2 linked regions of the Polyangium mundeleinium genome follow. The protein of the gene in region 1 interacts with the protein of each later gene in a pairwise test. Links are inferred from orthologs where the notes say so. Each region holds a gene or a part of one and is shown on either strand. Other genes may lie near its edges.

Region 1 (8,747 bases):
TCCGTCTACCACAGCACGGCCGCCGAGGGACAAGCTCCTGCGGCGCGCCCCGGCAGGTCCGCTATGATGCGCGCCCGATGACCTCCTTCTTCCAGGGCCCTCCCGCGCCGCCCGACGGCGCCTTCGCCGCCTCTGCCCAAGACCCCGTGCCCTCGCGCGTCCGCGTCGAGGACGACCGGACGGGCATGCACCCCGCCGCCCTCCGCCGTGCGTTCACCGACCACGTGCAGTTCTCGCGCGCCCGCGACTTCGAGGCCGCGACGAGCTTCGACCGCTTCGTCGCGCTCTCGCTCGCCGTCCGCGACCGCCTCGTGGAGCGCTGGTCGCAAACGCAGCGCACCTACTACGAGAAGGACGTCAAGCGCGCCTACTACCTCTCGGCCGAGTTCCTCCTCGGCCGCGCGCTCCAGTCGAACCTGCAGGCCCTCGGCGTCGAGGAGACCTACCGCACGGTCCTGAAGGAGCTCGGGATCGACCTCGACGAGATGATGGAGCTCGAGCACGACGCGGGCCTCGGCAACGGCGGCCTCGGGCGCCTCGCCGCCTGCATCCTCGAATCGATGGCCACGCTGGAGTTGCCTGGCCAGGGCTACGGCATCCGGTACGAGTTCGGCATTTTCGAGCAAATCATTCGCGACGGCGCGCAGGTCGAGCGTGCCGACGAGTGGCTGAAATTCGGCAATCCCTGGGAAATCGAGCGACCCGAGTACGCCGTCACCGTTGGCTTCGGCGGCCGCACCGAGATGGTCCAGGACGGCCGCGGCGGCTACCGCGTCCTCTGGAACCCGGCCGATCACGTGCTCGGCGTGCCTTACGACACGCCCATCGCGGGCCACGGCTCGGGCACCGTGAACACGCTGCGCCTCTGGGCGGCCCGCGCCCACGAGGACTTCGACTTCGGCCTCTTCAACGCCGGCGACTACGTGAGCGCGGTCCAGCAGAAGAACGCCTCCGAGGTCATCTCCAAGGTCCTCTACCCGAACGACAACTTCGACAAGGGCAAGGAGCTAAGGCTCCGGCAGGAGTATTTCTTCGTCGCCTGCTCGATCCACGACATCGTCTGGCGTTATACGAAGACCCACGATGACTTCTCGAAGTTCGGCGACAAGGTCGCGATCCAGCTCAACGACACGCACCCGGCGATCGCCATCGCCGAGCTCATGCGCGTGCTCGTCGACGAGCATGCCCTCTCCTGGGACGAGGCCTGGACGCAGACCGTGCGGGCCTTCGGCTACACGAACCACACGCTCCTGCCCGAGGCGCTCGAGCGCTGGCCCGTCGCGCTCTTCGAGCGCATCTTGCCGCGCCACCTGGAGATCATCCAGGAGATCAACCGGCGCCTGCTCCGCGCGGTGACCGTCGCCTTCCCCTACGATCAAGGCCGCGCCCGGCGCATGAGCATCTTCGAGGAGGGCCCCGAGCGGATGGTCCGCATGGCGCACCTCGCAGTCATCGGATCGCACTCGGTCAACGGCGTCGCCAAGCTCCACAGCGAGCTCGTGCGCACCTCGCTCTTCCGCGACTTCCACGAGTTCTGGCCCGAGCGCTTCAGCAACAAGACGAACGGCGTCACGCCGCGCCGCTGGCTCTTCGCCTGCAACCCCAAGCTCTCCCGGCTCATCACCTCCCGCATCGGCCCGCGCTTCGTCACCGAGCTCGAGCGCCTCGCCGAGCTCGAGCCCGCCGTGGACGATCCGTCGTTCCTCGCCGAGCTCCGGGCGATCAAGCGCGCGAACAAGGAGGCGCTGGCCCGCATCGTCAAGCGTGATCTCGGCTTCGACGTCGACGTCCGCGCGATCTTCGACGTCCAGATCAAGCGCCTGCACGAATACAAGCGCCAGCTCTTGAACGCGCTCCACATCGTCACGCTCTACCTGCGCGCCAAGCGCGGCGAGCGCGTGCACCCGCGGCTCTTCATCTTCGGCGCCAAGGCCGCGCCCGGGTATCGGCAGGCCAAGCTCATCATCAAGCTCATCCACGCCATCGCCTCCGTCGTGAATGGCGACAGCCGCGTCCCCGAGCTCAAGGTCGCCTTCCTGCCGAACTACCGCGTCTCGCTCGCCGAGAAGATCATCCCGGCAGCCGACCTCTCCGAGCAGATCTCGACGGCCGGCATGGAGGCCTCCGGCACCGGCAACATGAAGCTCGCGATGAACGGCGCGCTCACGATCGGCACCTACGACGGCGCCAACATCGAGATCCGCGAGGCCGTCGGGGCCGAAAACTTCTTCCTCTTCGGGCTCACGGCCGAGGAGGTCGAGGCGCGCCTCGCGTCGGGCGTGCCCGGCCGCGCCGCGTACGAGGCCGATCCCGAGCTCCGCGAGGCGATCGACTTCATCCGCACCGGCTTCTTCTCGCCGGACGAGCCCGACGCCTTCCACCCCCTCGTCGACGAGCTGCTCGGCCGCGACCGTTACCTCGTGATGAGCGATTTCCGTGCGTATGCCGACGCGCAGAAGGTCGTCGAGCGGGCGTTCCTCGACGAGGAGGGCTGGTCGCGCAAGGCCGCCCTCAACATCGCGCGGGTCGGCGGCTTCTCGTCGGACCGCACGGTGCTCGAATACGCGAATGAAATCTGGCGGATCGAGCCCTGCCCCATCCGGCTCGTCCCCGAAGAGCCTGCCGCCGAGTAGGGCCTCTCCGCCTGCTGCGCCCCGAGCATAACGATTCCTGGCGCGCGACCACCGGCGCGCCGGGCCCTGGCTTGCTATTCTGTTCGGCCCCCCGAGACGTATGGCGAACGATCCGCGTGAACGAGAGGACCAGGAAGGCGATCTCGCGACCCAGAAGAAGCGCAAGGTCGAGAAGGTCCGCCGCTACAAGGTCCTCCTCCACAACGACAACTACACGACGATGGAGTTCGTCGTTCTCGTGCTCGTGAAGTTCTTTCACAGGACCGACACGGAAGCGACGCACATCATGCTCAGCGTGCACCACAAGGGCAGCGGAGTCGCGGGCGTCTACACCAAGGATGTCGCCGAGACGAAGGTCACCCAGGTGCAGAGCTTCGCGAGGCAACACGGCATGCCCCTCCGGCTTTCGGCCGAACCCGAGTAGGAACCATGAAGATCAGCCCCGAGGTCGAGATCGCCTTCAAGCTGGCCACGCACGAGGCCATCCGCCGACGGCACGAGTACGTGACCGTCGAGCACCTTCTCTACGCGCTCACGTTCGACGAGGAGACGGCGAACGTGATCCGCAAGGCGGGCGGAGATCTACCGAAGCTGAAGAAACGCCTGCAGCTCTTCCTCGAAGAAGAGATCGAGGCCTTGCCCGAGCACGTCGACTCCGAGCCAGTCGTCTCGATCGGCTTTCAGAACGTCGTGGGCCGCGCGGCCGTGCACGTCCAGAACACGAACCAGAAGGAGCTCAAGGGCGCGAACGTCCTCGTCGCGGTCTTCTCCGAGCGCGAGTCGCCCGCGGTGCAGATGCTCCGTGAGTCCGACGTGCAGCGCCTCGACGTGGTGAACTTCCTGTCGCACGGCATCGCGAAGGACGGCGAGGACGACGAGGTCGGCCCGGAGGACGCGACCGAGGGCGCGGACGCCGCCGAGGCCGAGGGCGAAGGCCGCGAGAGCCGCCGTGATCCGCTCGCCTCGTTCACCGTGAACCTGAACAAGGAAGCGGAGAGCGGGCGTATCGATCCGCTGGTCGGCCGGACGATCGAGCTCGAGCGCACGATCCAGGTCCTCGCGCGGCGCCGCAAGAACAACCCCTTGCTCATCGGCGACGCCGGCGTCGGCAAGACCGCCATCGCCGAGGGCCTCGCCATGAAGATCGTCAAGGGCGACGTCCCGCAGGCGATCAAGGGCGCGACGATCTACGCGCTCGACATGGGCGCGCTCATCGCCGGCACGCGTTACCGCGGCGACTTCGAAAACCGACTGAAGGGCGTGCTCAAGGCCCTCGAAAAGCAGCCTGGCGCGATCCTGTTCATCGACGAGATCCACACGATCATCGGCGCCGGCGCCGCGAGCGGCGGCACGATGGACGCCTCGAACCTGCTCAAGCCCGCGCTCGCGTCCGGCCGCCTGCGTTGCATCGGCGCGACGACCTTCCAGGAGTACCGCGGGCACCTCGAGCGCGACAGCGCCCTCGCGCGTCGCTTCCAGCGCATCGAGATCAACGAGCCCTCGGTCGACGAGACGCGCCAGATCCTCGAAGGCCTGCGCAAGCACTACGAGGAGTTCCACAAGGTCCGCTTCACGGACGCCGCGCTCGAAGCGGCCGCGAAGCTCAGCGACCGCTACCTCCGTGATCGGCGCTTGCCCGACAAGGCGATCGATCTGCTCGACGAGGCCGGCGCCGCGGCGCGCCTCGCCCACGGCGAGGACTACACGGTCGACGTGTCCGACATCGAGATCGTCGTCGCGAAGATGGCGCAGATCCCGCCGCGCCAGGTCTCGACCTCGGATCGCGCGCAGCTCAAGGATCTGCAGAAGGAGCTCGAAGGTGTGGTCTTCGGCCAGGCCGAGGCCGTCTCGCAGCTCGCGAGCGCCATCAAGCTCTCGCGCGCGGGCCTGCGCTCACCGGAGAAGCCGATCGGCTCGTTCCTCTTCACGGGCCCGACGGGCGTCGGCAAGACCGAGCTCGCCAAGCAGCTCGCGAAGGTCATGGGGATCGAGTTCCTCCGCTTCGACATGAGCGAGTACCAGGAGCGGCACACGGTCTCGCGCCTCATCGGCGCGCCCCCCGGCTACGTCGGCTTCGATCGCGGCGGCCTGCTCACCGAGGCGATCGCGAAGACGCCGCACGCCGTGCTCCTGCTCGACGAGATCGAGAAGGCGCACCCGGACATCTTCCAGGTGCTCCTGCAGGTCATGGACCACGGCACACTCACGGACAACAACGGCAAGAAGAGCTCCTTCCGGCACGTCGTGCTCATCATGACGAGCAATGTCGGCGCCCGGGAGCTCACGCAAACGCGCCTCGGCTTCGGCGAGCGCGGCAACGTGGGCGACGACGATCGCGCCTTCAAGAACGTGTTCAGCCCGGAGTTCCGGAACCGTCTCGATGCGCGCATCATGTTCAAGCCGCTCGATCCGAGCGTCATGGGCAGCATCGTCGACAAGTTCATCCGCGAGATCGAGGCGCTCGTGGGCGACAAGGGCGTGACCATCCAGGTCACCGACGCGGCGCGCGATTACCTCGCGAAGAAGGGCTACGATCCGGCCTTCGGCGCGCGCCCGCTCGGTCGTGTCATCGAGCGCGAGCTCAAGCCTCGGCTCGGCGACGAGATCCTCTTCGGCGAGCTCGAGCAAGGCGGAAAGGCCGTGGTCGACCTGAAGGACGACGCGCTCTCGTTCTCGTTCCTCCCGAACGAGCCGCCGGCCGACGAGAAGAAGGCCGAGCCGCCGAAGGAGACCGAAACCACGGCCCAGGCCTGACGCGAACCGGCGCATGCGAACGAAGCGGGGGCTCTTCCCACGGGAGGAGCCCCCGTTTTCGTTTCAGTTCAGCGAATACGGCATCGCGAGCGTGAACTGCGCGATCTCGGCGTCGAACGCGGGCCCGCCGCGCTCGGGGTACATTTGGTAGGTGCCGCGCATCGTGCCGCGCGGCGTCTCGAGCACACAGCCGCTCGTGTACTCGAAGTGCTCTCCGGGCCGGAGGGTCGGCTGCTTGCCGACGACGCCGGGGCCTCGGACTTCTTCGACCTTCCCGTTTCCGTCGGTGATGATCCAGTGGCGCGTGCGGAGCTGCGCGGTCTCGCTGCCCTCGTTCGAGATGCGCACCGTGTAGGCGAACACGTAACGCCTCGCGCTCGGCATGGATTGCGACGGCACGTACACGGTCGTGACGTAGACGCGGATTCCGTTCGTGATGGCGGTGGACACGGTCCTGCCGTGCCACGCGGCCGAGCCGTCCACAAGGGGACTTTCGGAGGTGACGGAAAGCCGGGCCGTGTTGACAGCTCTCATGCTCGTCCGCACGTTCCCCGAACCGTGAACGACAACGACGACCATTCAGGCGAGAGAGCTGTTCCGGCGCAGGCCTCGTCCCTCCCTTCCCTCTCCTCGCCTTTCGCGGGGGTCACGGGAGCCGCGGCGCCCCCGGCGCCGGGTGGGCTCGTGCCGGTCGACCCTCTCCCGGGCCTCACGGCCATCGGCCCGGTACACGAGCGCAAGGCGCGGGATTGGTCGCTCGTCCTGCAGTCGATGTCGGTCTGGCACATGATGCGCTGGACGTTCCGGGGCTGGGTCCTCGTCGTGCGGGACGAGGATTACGATCACGCGTCGAGCTCGATCGATCGGTACGAGGCCGAGAACCGGGATTGGCCGCCGCAGAAGGTCCGCGAGCGTCCGCGGCACGCGCCCTCGATCATCGCGCCGCTCCTCTTCGCCGCGCTCGCCCTGTTTTTCGTGGTCACGGGTCCCGTCGCGCACAACTCGTTCTGGTTCCAGCGCGGCCGCGCCGAGAGCAACCTCGTCCTCGGCGCCGAGCCTTGGCGCGCGCTGACGGCGCTCACGCTGCACGCGGACTCGTCGCACGTGATCGGCAACGTGATTTCGGGCGCGATCTTCGCGTCGGCCGTGCAACGCAGGCTCGGCCCGGGCGGCGCGGCGCTCGCGATCCTCACGGCGGGCACGCTCGGCAACGTCGCGAACGCGGTCGCGTATCACACGATGGGCCACGACGTGCATCGCTCGATCGGCGCGTCGACGGCGGTCTTCGGGGCGATCGGGCTGCTCGCGGCCACGCAGCTCGCGCTCGATCGGGATCACGCGGCGGGGCGCAAACGCGCGATGCAGGAGATCGCGGCGCCGATCGTCGGCGGACTCGCGCTCCTGGGCGCGCTCGGCGCGAGCCCGCAATCCGATCTCGGCGCGCATTTCTTCGGGTTTGTCGCGGGCGTGGTGGTGGGCCTCGGCGCGGCGCTCGTCCTGCGCAAGACCCGGCCTTCGCCGCGGCCGTGGCTCCAGGCGGGGCTGCTCGGGGCCACGATCGCGCTCCTCCTCGGCGCGTGGCGCCTGGCGCTGCCGTACCGGCTCGTCTGGCCGTTCTGAGTCGGATCAGTCGACGGGCCAGAGCCCGACCGTACCGCCGACCCAGGTGAGATCCTTGTTCTGATCGACGCCGAGCATCTTGCCGCGCGAGAGCCGCACGAGGTTCAGCACGAGCGCGGGCGCGGGCTCGTCGGGCGCGCGCAGGAACATCATCCGCACCTCGCCCTTCACGCCCGATCCGTCGGGCATCGGCAGTGCGGGCTCGTACTGGATCTTCTCCTGCAAGAGCCAGCCGTGCCGATCCGACGCCGGGATCGCCGCGATGTCTTCCTTCGTCGGATCCACCTTCACGCCCGCGCCCGCGAACGAGAAGAGCGGCTTCAGCACGTACCGCTCGAGATCATGCGGGATCTCCGAAAGCTCCGAGAGGTACCGCGCGCGGGGTACAGCCGGGTGATCGATGTACGGCAGCGTGTACTTCGACCACGTCCAGTACCAGTTCGGGTGCGAGCACCACGTGATGTCGAGCTCCTCGGTGTAGCGGAACGGGAGCTCGATTTTGCGCGCCTCGAGCTCGTCGAAGACCACGCGGTTGTAGATGCGGCGCACCTGCACGAGCTTGCCGTTCACCTTGCGGAAGAGCCTCCGGCCCTCGCGCACGAGCGCCGTCGGGCAGACGGCATCGACGCCGACGAGCTCCTTCGTCGCGAGGAAGTCCGGGTAGGTCTTCTGGTTCGGCGGATCGATGTCGAGCAGCACGACGTTCGCCGGATCCTCGTCCGCGAGCACGGCCTTGCGCAGCCGCGCGACGAACGCGTCGCGATCGAGCCCGCCGAAGAAGATCGACCATTTCCGATCGAGCCCGGGCATCGTGCGCATCACGTCGGCCATGACCTCGCTCTGCAGCACCATGAGCGCGTAGAGCGAGGGGAACGCTTGCAGCTCGACCACACGTCCTTCGAGCTCTCCGCTCGCCCCGCGTACGATCGCGAAGTCGACCTGCACGCAGTTCGGCAAGGGGTCCATCCCCGGCGCGTCGAGGTGCGCGGGGATCGCGCGCTTCATCGTCTCGATCACGTTCGGCCGCGAGATCTGCTGCACGATCTCGGTCGCGGATTTCGCGAGATAGCTGCGCAGCCCCTCGGGCAAGAAGAGCGGCGTCTCGGCCACGCGGAAGGGGATCTTCGAGCCTACCCGGCGCTCCAGGCGCGCGAGGTAGTCCGCGTAGGTGTCGGGTCCGAAGGCTGCGTTGTAGGCGCGGCGAAAGACGGGATCCATGCACTTTCTTTGGTAGCACGAGCGGGGTGCGTCGCGGCAGGGGATGGATCCCGAGGCGCGTCGGGTGGTAACGTCCCCCCGTGCTCACCCGACGACCCATCACGGCCCTCGGGGTCGTGATCCTTTCGCTCTCGGCGACGGCGTGTTCGTCCCTGACACGGCCCGACGAGATTACCGTCAAAGCTGAACCCGCAGCGGCTCCGGCGCCCCCGCCTGCTCCGGCGGCGCCTGCCGGGCAGCCCGCCGCTGCGCCGGCCCCTGCGCCTGGTGGAGGTGGTTGAGGCGGTTGACGAGGCTCCGGTCCGGAGCCTGAAATTCCCTGCCTCGAACCCCACCCTCCGCCCCGCGACATTCTGCATGCGCTAGGCACGAGCTCGCTCGTGTGAGCTCTTCGCTCGGAACGGACGGTACCCCGTGACATCCCTGCCCTCGCTCCACGAGACCCCCGAGCACGCCCGGCTGCGGGACGAGATCCGTCGCTTCGCGCGCCGCGAAATCGCGCCCTTCGCCCATGCCTGGGAG
Region 2 (9,613 bases), 5.1 Mb from region 1 along the record:
ATCGTCGTGCGCCGCGAAGCCGAGAGCACGCCCACGAGCACGCCCGGCGTCGTGTGGGCCTGCCTCGCGGGCCTCTGCATCAGCGTCGCGACGACGCTCCTCTTCACGGCTCTTCGCCTCGGCGGCCCGGTCGCCGCGACGGGCACGCTCGCGCTCGGCGGCGGCGTGGTCCTCTCGGCCGCCCTCGCCCCGCTCATCTTTGGCGAGGGTTTTACGGTGCGGCGCGCGCTCGGCGTCGCGCTCGGCGTGATCGCGATGCTCCTGCTCGCGACCCCTTCCGATGCGAAGGAAACGCCCCAAGATGCAGGCGGGGAGGAGGCTTCACCCATGCCGAACCAGGATCGCCACACAACCGAGTCCGGCCACGACCCGAAACGAGTGGTGGGCGTGCGCCAGCGAGAGATCCAACACGGGGAGGTCGAGCGCGAGCGGGAACGCCAGCGCGCCGAGCCCACGATCGACGAGCTCGTCGAGGAGAACGATCCTCGCTCGAGCGCCGAGGAGTCCGAGGAGATCTAGCGCCGGGATACCGTTGCCAGCGGGCGCGCGGAATGCCATGGGGGAAGGCATGATCTCCGCCCCGCTCGCTTCCCCGGCGCCCGCGCGTTCGCTCGCGCCGAAGGAGCACGGCGCGTACGGGCAGCTCGGTTTGCCGCTCGTGGCGGCGCTCGCTATCGGCCGGCCGGGGGTCGCGGCGTTTGGCCTGACGATCGCGTGGGTTGCGGCGTTCCTCGCGCACGAGCCGGTGCTCGTCCTGCTCGGTCAGCGTGGCAAGAAGGCCCGCGCGCAGGATGGGCCGCGCGCGACGCGGCGGCTCGCGTGGCTCGGCGCGGCAATGGCCCTGTGTGGCGGCGTGTTTCTGGTCTTCGCGCCCGCCGACGCAAGGCTCGCGCTCGTCCCGCCGGTCGTGCTCGGGCTCGTCGTGATGGCGTTCGTCTGGCGCAAGGAAGAGAAGACGGCGACGGGCGAGATCATCGCGGCGGCGGCGCTCTCGGGGGCGGGATTTCCGGTGGCGCTCGCGGGCGGGGTCGCGCTGTTTCCCGCGGCCGTGGCCTGGCTCGCCTGGACGACGGCGTTCCTCATGTCGACGCTCGCGGTGCGCGCCGTGATCGCGCGGGCGAAACACGAGGGGCGGGCGACGCTCGTCGCCGCGTACGTCGCGACGATCGGCCTCGGCGCGGCGAGCGTGATCCTCGCGCTTCGGGACGTGCTCCCGCGGGCCGTGCCGATCGCGCTCGCGCCTTTCGTGGTGCTCTCGCTCGGGGTGCTTGTGCTCCCGATCCATACGCGGCATTTGCGCCGCATCGGGTGGGGGCTCATCGGGGCGAGCGTGGCGACGCTCGGGATCCTGGTCGCCACGCTCCGCGGGTCCTAGTTTTCCTGGCAATCGAGCTTCTGCGTGCTGCACTGCGTGTCGATACACGCCTGACAATCGGGCGTCGTCGCGGAGCCGGTGCAGTGGGAGTTATCCTGGCAAACGGCCGCGCAGGCATCCAGGCAGGCGCATTGTTTCAGCGTCTGGAAGGCCTTGAGGGCTGCGTCCTGGCAAACGTCGGCCTCCGTGGTGCCGAGTGTGGACTGGCCTTGCGCGCACGAGAGGCACGCCCCGCCGTCGCCCGCGTCCGGCGTCTCCTCCCAGGCGTTGCCGTCGACGCCGTCGCAGTTCTGATCGATCCCATCGCCCTTGGGATCGTCCTGCTCGGGGTGAATGTCCTTGTTCTCGTTGTCGCAATCGTAGCCGGGGCAAAACCCGTCGCCGTCCTTGTCATCGACCGCATCACACGGGGGCATCCCATAACAAGCCATGAGCGTGACGGCCATGGCCCCGCCCGTCGCCAACGCCGCGAGGCTCTTTCCGAAGCCCGCGAGCATCGAGGGAGCCTTCTCTTCTGTGGGCGCCGCCGCGCCGCAGTGGGGACAGCTCGAAGCCGCTCCGGGGACGAAACCTTCACAAGATACACAAGACTTCAGCATGCGAGGAAGGCTGTCATGCACCCATGGGTGGATGCAAGCGAAACGCGAGATCTGCGGCGTCACCCGATCGACGCTCACGCTTGACGGCCTGACGAGGTTCTTCTCTATTGGAGACGTTCCCCCCCTCGCGCCGATCCTTCACGAACCGAGGGTGCCGCACCCATGCCTCCTCGAACCACCTTGCAAAGCCAGCCCCTCTTTCGTTGGATCTGGCATGCGTTCTTTCGCACTGCGTTGATTCCGCTGCTGCTCGTCGAGGTCGTCCTCATCCTCGCGTACCTCGGCGCCAACCGGTTCGTGCAACGCGAGAATACGGCCGCCGTACGCACGGTGGCCACGGGTGAGCTCTCGCGCATCGCGTCGCGGGAGGCGGTCTTGCTCGACCAGGAGCTTTCGGCGGTCATCACGGGCGTGAGAGTTCTCACGGACGAGGCCAGCCGCTCCCTCTCCGAGCCGCTCCGCCTCTCGGAGGCGGAGCGCAAGGCAGCGCTCGAGCGGTACGCACGTGCGCCCGAGGGACTGTATTACAAGACGAGCGACGAGGGAGGGAGCGCGCTCTTTTACAGCAGCCGCACGCGGATCGGCGACGCCGAGCGCGACAATGTATTGAAGACCGAGCGCCTCGACCCGCTGCTCCGCTCGATCGTCCGAAACCATCGCTTGTGGGTCCAGGCGTACCTGAACACGTCGGACTCGATGAACCGCATCTATCCGTTCATGGACGTGCGCAAGCAATATCCGCCCGACATGGACATTCCCTCGTATAATTTCTATTACGAGGCCGACGCGAAGCACAACCCCGAGCGGAAGATCGTCTGGACAGACGTTTACGTCGACCCGGCCGGACAGGGCTGGATGGCGTCGTGTATCGCGCCCGTTTATCGCGGCGACGTGCTCGAAGGCGTCGTGGGGGCGGACGTCACGGTGGCCACGCTCGTCGAGCAGGTGCTCGAGCTGCAAATCCCTTGGGAAGGGTATGGTGTCCTGATTGGACGCTCGGGGACGATCCTGGCCCTGCCTTCGGGCGGGGAGCGGGATTTCGCGCTCACCGAGCTCACGAACCATGATTATCAGGCCGCCATCCTGAAGGACACCTTCAAGCCCGACGCGTTCAACCTCTACAAACGCAAGGATCTTGGCGACCTTCCGGGCGCCTTGGAGCGGCAGCGGGAGGGGAGCCTCGAAACGATGCTCGCGGGGGAGGCGAAGCGCGTCGCGTGGAGCACGGTCGACGCGACCGGCTGGAAGCTCGTCATCATCGTGCCCGAGGCCCGGATCGACGGGCAAGCCGTGACGCTCGGCAAGCGGATCGGACGCATCGCGGTGTACATGGTGGCCGGCCTCGTCGTCTTTTACGCCTGCTTCTTCGTCTACCTTTATCGGAAGGCGCGGACGATGAGCCGCAGCATTGCGGATCCGCTCACGCGCATCAATGACATCGTGCGCAACATCGGCGAGGGCCGTTATGAGCAGGAGGCGGTCCCCGTCGCCGTCGTCGAGCTCGACGAGACCGCGCGCGGCGTCGTGGGGATGGGGCGCAGGCTCGGCGAGGACAACGCGGCCCTGCTGCGCACGCAGGATGATCTCCGCGCCGCGAAGGAGCTCGCCGAGTCGGCGGCGCGCGCGAAGAGCGAGTTCCTGGCGCGTATGAGCCACGAGATCCGCACGCCCATGAATGGCGTGCTCGGCATGACCGAGCTGCTCCTCGAGACGCCGCTCGCCCCTGTGCAGAAGGAGTATGCCGAGATCGTCCAGGGCTCGGCCAAGAGCCTCCTCTCCATCATCAACGACATTCTTGATTTTTCGAAGATGGAGGCGGGGAAGATGGAGCTCGCCCGCGAGCCGTTCGAGCTCGACACGCTCCTCGAAGGTACACTCGACATGCTCGCCCAGCGCGCCCACGACAAACACGTCGAGCTCGTGCTGCGATTGCCAGACGAAGTGCCCAAGGACCTCGCAGGAGATCCAGGCCGACTGCGCCAGGTGCTGGTGAACCTGCTCGGCAACGCCGTGAAATTCACCGACGCGGGCGAGGCCGTCACGAGCGTGTCGGTGGTCGAGGACGACGGGCGCTCGGTGCTCCTGCGCTTCGAGGTGAAGGACACGGGCGTGGGGATCGCGCCGGGCGACCAGGATCGTATCTTCGACGCATTCGCGCAGGCCGACGGTTCGAGCACGCGGCGGCACGGCGGGACCGGGCTCGGGCTCGCCATTTCGAGGCAACTCGTGCGCCTCTTCGGCGGCGAGCTCGGCCTCACGAGCGAGCCCGGGCGAGGATCGACGTTCTGGTTCACGGCACGATTCGAGAAGACCACGAGAAATGCGTCGCGTGGCGCCGCGCCCCCGAACATCGCGGGCCTCCGCGCGCTCGTCGTCGACGACAGCCCCGCCGCGCGCGCGGCCCTCTGCGCCTCGCTCACGAGCCTCGGAATGAAGGCGGACGAGGCGGACGGCGGCGGCGCGGCGATGAGCTCACTTCATCAGGCGGCGTCCGCGGGGCGGCCCTACGACATGCTCGTGCTCGACCGCGACATGCCGGGGATGAACGGCGCCGACGTCGTGCAGGCGGTCCTTGCGAGCCCGAAGCTCGCCTCCCTTTCGTTCATTCTGCTCTCGCCGGTGGGGCGTGACCTCCCCTCGCTTCCGCCGGGCGCGCGCGCCGCGCGGATCCACAAGCCCGTGCGCAGGTCGGCGCTCCTGGCAGCACTCGCGGCGGTCGCGGGGCCCCACGCGGCGGCGAGGGACGAGGCGACCCGGAGCGAGAGGCTCGTCGATTCGGGGGCGACCGCGGGCCTCCGGGTCCTGCTCGCCGAGGACAACGTGGTCAACCAGAAGGTCGCGCAGAAGATGCTCGCGACGCTCGGCTGCGTCGTGACCACGGTGGACGACGGGCGCGCCGCGGTGGAGGCGTTCGAGCGCGGGTCGTATCGGCTCGTGCTGATGGATTGCCAGATGCCGGAGATGGATGGATATCGCGCCACCGAGGAGATACGGAGGCGGGAGCGGGAGCACGGATGGCCACGCACGCCCATCGTGGCGCTGACGGCGAACGCAATGCCGCAGGACCGGGAGCGCGCGCTCGCCGCCGGAATGGACGACCACGTGCCGAAGCCCATCGAGCGCGTGGATCTCCAGCGCGTGCTCGTGCGTCACGCGGCGCTCTCGCGGCCCGCCGGTGAGGCGCCGCGGCCCGCGGTCGTATCGGACGGCGCAGGGCCGGTCCTCGACATGCGAATGGTCGAGGGGCTCCGAGAGCTCGGGGCCCTCGAGGAGATCGCCCGCGCGTTCCTCGCGGAGGTCCCGGAACGAATGGTCGGACTGCGTGGCGCCCTGAAGAAACGCGACGCCGCGGACCTCGAACGGCGGGCGCACGCGCTCAAGGGATCGAGCGGCGCGATCGGCGCGAAGCGCGTGGCGGAGACGAGCGCGCGGCTCGAAAGGATGGCGCGGTCCGGCGGGCTCGACGGCGCGGAGGAGCTCCTCGATCGCCTGGAGCACGAGTTCGAAGGGTTCGCTTCCGCGATCGAGCTCGAGTGGGCCCGGGACGCAGCGTCCACCGGCGCCTGAGGCATGATCGGTGGTACTCTGAGCGCCGCCATGCCCCTTCGCCGCGTCCCCGTGCTCCCCGACGACGACCATCCCGCGTACGTCGTCTGGGAACTCACGCTCCGCTGCGACCAGCCCTGCGCCCATTGCGGATCGCGCGCCGGAGGGCCGCGGACGACCGAGCTCGGGACCGAAGAAGCGCTCGGCGTCGTGCAGCAATTGAAGGAGCGCCGCGCGCGCGAGGTCGTGCTCATCGGCGGCGAGGCGTACCTGCACGAGGGGTTTCTCGACATCGTCCGGGCCCTCCAAAACGCCGGGATCCGGCCGACGATGACCACGGGCGGCCGCGGAATCGACGCGGCGCTCGCGCGGGCCATGAAAGAAGCGGGGCTGCACAGCGTCTCGGTGAGCGTCGACGGGCTCGCGCGCACGCACGACCTCATTCGCCGCGCAAAATCGAGCTTCGAAAGCGCCACGCGCGCGATCGGCCACCTGCGCGCGGCGGGCCTCCTCGTCGCGGCGAACACGAACGTGAACCGCGTCAATCGGGGCGACCTCGAAGCGCTCTACGAGCACCTGCGCGCGCTCGGCATCGTCGCCTGGCAGGTGCAGATCACGGCCGCCCTCGGCCGCGCCGCCGATCGCCCGGACATGCTGCTCCAGCCCTACGACTTGCTCGACGTCATGCCGCGCGTCGCCGCGCTGAAGCGCCGCGCCTTTCGCGACGGCATCACGCTGATGCCCGGCAACAACCTCGGATACTTCGGCCCCGAGGAGGCGCTCCTGCGGTCCGTGAAAGAGGGCGGGCGTGACCATTTCATGGGCTGCCAGGCGGGAAAACGCGTCCTCGGCATCGAATCCGACGGCGCGGTGAAGGGTTGTCCCTCGCTGCAAAGCCATTCCTACGTCGGCGGCACGTTGCGCGAGCAGAGCCTCGGCGCGATCTGGGACGAGGCCCCGGCCCTCGCGTTCGCGCGGAGCCGCACCCCCGACGATCTATGGGGATTCTGCCGCGCCTGCCCGTTCGCCGAGGTCTGCATGGGCGGATGCACGTTCACCGCGCATGCGCTCTTCGGCCGGCCCGGAAACAACCCGTATTGCCATTTCCGCGCGCGCACGCTCGCCGCCGAGGGCAAACGCGAGAGGCTCGTCCCCGCGGCGGCGGCCGAGGGAGAACCGTTCGATCATGGCCTCTTCGAGCTCGTCGTCGAGCCTTTCGACGCCCCCGAGCCGCCGCTGGGCCCGGTGGAGAGCCTCGTCCAGATCACGCGGCGCCCGAGGCAAGGGCAGGCATAGCGCTACTGCATTCGCTCGAGGTTGCCCAGCGGGTGGGTGGGCTTTTTGTACGTGGCCCGGAACGTCGCCGACGCCGCGTCGACGACACTTTCCAGGCAATAGTAGGTATTATCGAGGGGCATGCAGTCGCCCACATCGATCGTGAATCCTGGCGGCTGGTGGCTTTGGCCCCACCACTCTTTTTCGCCGAGTGCTGACTCGGGCACGCCGCAAGCAAAGTGCATGAGTGCACGAGGCGCTCGACGGGCGCCATACGCCTCATACGCCTCGTCAAGGAGGACGTGACAACCGTTGATGCGCGCGACCTTGCCCTTTTCCACAGTAACGACAGGAGACTCCGTCCGTGCGCAGGCCCCGAGGACGACAGCGGTGATCAGAAGGAAGGCAGTCCGCATGATTCTTGTACTCGACATCAACGACACGTATTGAAGGACACTTTTCCACTACAGTTGTCGCATGTCCTACGCTGCTCTGCGCAACAATCGGCGCAACTGGACCCGCTCGTACCGCTACAACTGTTGTAACAGAGGGGCGTTTGCTCTGCGCACCAGTTCGGGGGCATGCACTGCGTCGCCGTCACCGACGACGACCCACACCCCATCCCCACCACCGCGACCCCAGACAGCAGCAACAGCAAGCGCATGCCATCACCCTCGACCCTGCCACGGTTACCATACCCACAGGGAGCGGATCAACAGTTAGCTTCATTGCTCGTGCAGGATACCCTGTTCGTTGCACGCCACCCGCAGAGAGCGGAACGCCACCCGCGAAAGGCGGGACCGCTTCCCCGAGCGGCGGGATCGCTTCCCCGAACGCCGGGACCGCTTCCCCGAGCGGCGGGACCGCTTCCCCGAGCGGCGGGATCGCTTCCCCGAACGCCGGGACCGCTTCCCCGAGCGGCGGGATCGCTTCCCCGAACGCCGGGACCGCTTCCCCGAGCGGCGGGACCGCTTCCCCGAGCGCCGGGATCGCTTCCCCGAGCGCCGGGACCGCTTCCCCGAACGGCGGGATCGCTTCCACGAGCGCCGGGACGGCTTCCCCGAACGGCGGGATCGCTTCCACGAGCGCCGGGACGGCTTCCCCGAACGGCGGGATCGCTTCCACGAGCGCCGGGACGGCTTCCCCGAACGGCGGGATCGCTTCCACGAGCGCCGGGACGGGAAATCAGCCGTGAAGCTCCCTGAGCAGCGTGTACGAGCGGTTCCGCGCCTCCGCGTCCGGCACCGCGCACAACACCATCAGCTCGTCGGCGCGGGTGGCTTCGAGGAGCTTGTCGAGCTGCTCACGCACGGACGCCGGGCCGCCGACGATGTTCTGCGCGAACCAGTTCTCGACGAAGGCTCGCTCCTCCGGCGCCCACGGATACGCCTCCGCCTCCTCGATCGTCGGATAGGGCTCGCGCTTGCCCTGGCGCACGCGCAAGAACGCGAGCGCGCCCGGGAGCGCGATGCGCCGCGCCTCGGCGTCCGTGTCGGCGACGATCACGATGGCGCCGATCATCGCCTCGGGCTGGGCCAGCACCGCCGACGGGCTGAACGACTTTCGGTAGAGGTCGAGGGCAGGCAACGTATTGGCCTGGCTGAAATGGTGCGCGAACGCGAAGGGCAAGCCGCGCCGGCCGGCGAGACGCGCGCTGTAGCCGCTCGACCCGAGCAGCCAGATCGGCGGTTCGTTGCCGAGCGCCGGGACGGCGCGGATCGTGTGGTACGGGTGATCGTCGCTGAACTGGCCGCGGAAAAAACCATACAGCTCGTCGAGCATCGCGGGCAGGCCGTCGCCCGTCGTCGGGTCGTCGCGGCTCAGCGCCGACGCCGTGAGCGGATCGGTGCCCGGGGCGCGCCCGATGCCGAGGTCGATGCGGCCGGGGAAGAGCGCTTCGAGCGTGCCGAATTGCTCCGCGATCACGAGCGGCGCGTGGTTGGGCAGCATCACGCCGCCGGAACCGACGCGAATCGTCGTCGTCGCGGCCGCGATCCGCGCAATCAGCACCGCAGGCGCTGCAGACGCGATGCCCGGCATGGCATGATGCTCGGCGAACCAATGCCGCCGGTATCCGAGCGCCTCGACATGCCTCGAAAGATCGATGCTCTCGGCAAAAGCCTCGCTCGCGTTGGATCCCCGCCGAACGGGCGCCAGGTCGAGAACGGAAAGCGGAATTCGCATCATGACACCTCGATCCTCACGGCAAGGGCGGCGGCACGAGCGGCACGAGCGCCCGCAGTTCGTCTTCAATGAACGTTTCGACGCCCCGCCGCGCGTCCTTCCCCGCCCCCTCGTCCCCGAGGTCCGCGGCCACCGCGTCGTGCCGCAAGGCAAGCTCGCTCCGCCGCACGTACGAAGGATCCGAGCGCAACGCCGCGGCCCACGAAAGAGCGAGCGCCGCCTCGCGTTGCTTCTTGTCGAGCGAGTGCTTCTTCGCCAGCACGACCTTGCCGCCCACGTTCACCGCCGTAATCGCCTCCGTGCGGTGGTTCATGGGCAACGTCAGCTTCGCCGCCGCGACCGCGAGCTCGTCGCTCGACTCCGTTTCGCCATCCAGCACGTATCGAATCGCATCCACGCACGGCGCGCCGAACGCCCGCGCCGCCTCGATACGTTGCCGCGCCTCCCCGTGCGCCGCCGTGATCTCCTCGGCCGGAAGCGCCGTCTTTTTCCCGATCACCAGCACCGCCTGCTCCTCGCGCGGGTCGACGCCCTCCAGCATCGCCGCGTAAAACGCGCCCCGCAGCACGGCCCGCGCGATCTTCGGGGGCAAACCCTCCGGCACTTCGAGCGTCTCGGCCCGCGCGGGCTCCTC

Evidence for each region.
Region 2: the proteins of clpA (region 1) and POL67_RS43250 interact in binary tests that used the Escherichia coli proteins (3 or more experiments, as listed by UniProt). The link is inferred for Polyangium mundeleinium from one-to-one orthologs.

The regions. Positions count from the first base shown.
Region 1 is NZ_JAQNDO010000001.1:5,913,769-5,922,515, reverse strand. What follows is about bases 2,676-5,724. They hold clpA (ATP-dependent Clp protease ATP-binding subunit ClpA), read left to right. Parts: upstream 2,676-3,062; coding sequence 3,063-5,387; downstream 5,388-5,724. Other genes in these bases: apaG (Co2+/Mg2+ efflux facilitator ApaG/CorD), read right to left, coding at 5,451-5,724; clpS (ATP-dependent Clp protease adapter ClpS), read left to right, coding at 2,734-3,057. Outside these bases: POL67_RS23545 (glycogen/starch/alpha-glucan phosphorylase), read left to right, coding at 78-2,633; more of apaG, read right to left, coding at 5,725-5,837; POL67_RS23525 (rhomboid family intramembrane serine protease), read left to right, coding at 6,072-7,007; POL67_RS23520 (hypothetical protein), read right to left, coding at 7,014-8,225; POL67_RS23515 (acyl-CoA dehydrogenase family protein), read left to right, coding at 8,640-8,747. UniProt on the Escherichia coli protein: ATP-dependent specificity component of the ClpAP protease. It directs the protease to specific substrates. It has unfoldase activity. The primary function of the ClpA-ClpP complex appears to be the degradation of unfolded or abnormal proteins.
Region 2 is NZ_JAQNDO010000001.1:10,994,069-11,003,681, forward strand. What follows is about bases 1,827-5,741. They hold POL67_RS43250 (response regulator), read left to right. Parts: upstream 1,827-2,136; coding sequence 2,137-5,541; downstream 5,542-5,741. Other genes in these bases: POL67_RS43245 (hypothetical protein), read right to left, coding at 1,827-1,872; POL67_RS43255 (radical SAM/SPASM domain-containing protein), read left to right, coding at 5,572-5,741. In the rest of the region: POL67_RS43235 (EamA family transporter), read left to right, coding at 1-519; POL67_RS43240 (YwiC-like family protein), read left to right, coding at 569-1,375; more of POL67_RS43245, read right to left, coding at 1,372-1,826; more of POL67_RS43255, read left to right, coding at 5,742-6,816; POL67_RS43260 (hypothetical protein), read right to left, coding at 6,819-7,211; POL67_RS43265 (LLM class flavin-dependent oxidoreductase), read right to left, coding at 7,981-8,982; POL67_RS43270 (hypothetical protein), read right to left, coding at 8,996-9,613. UniProt on the Escherichia coli protein: Member of the two-component regulatory system UvrY/BarA involved in the regulation of carbon metabolism via the CsrA/CsrB regulatory system. Phosphorylates UvrY, probably via a four-step phosphorelay.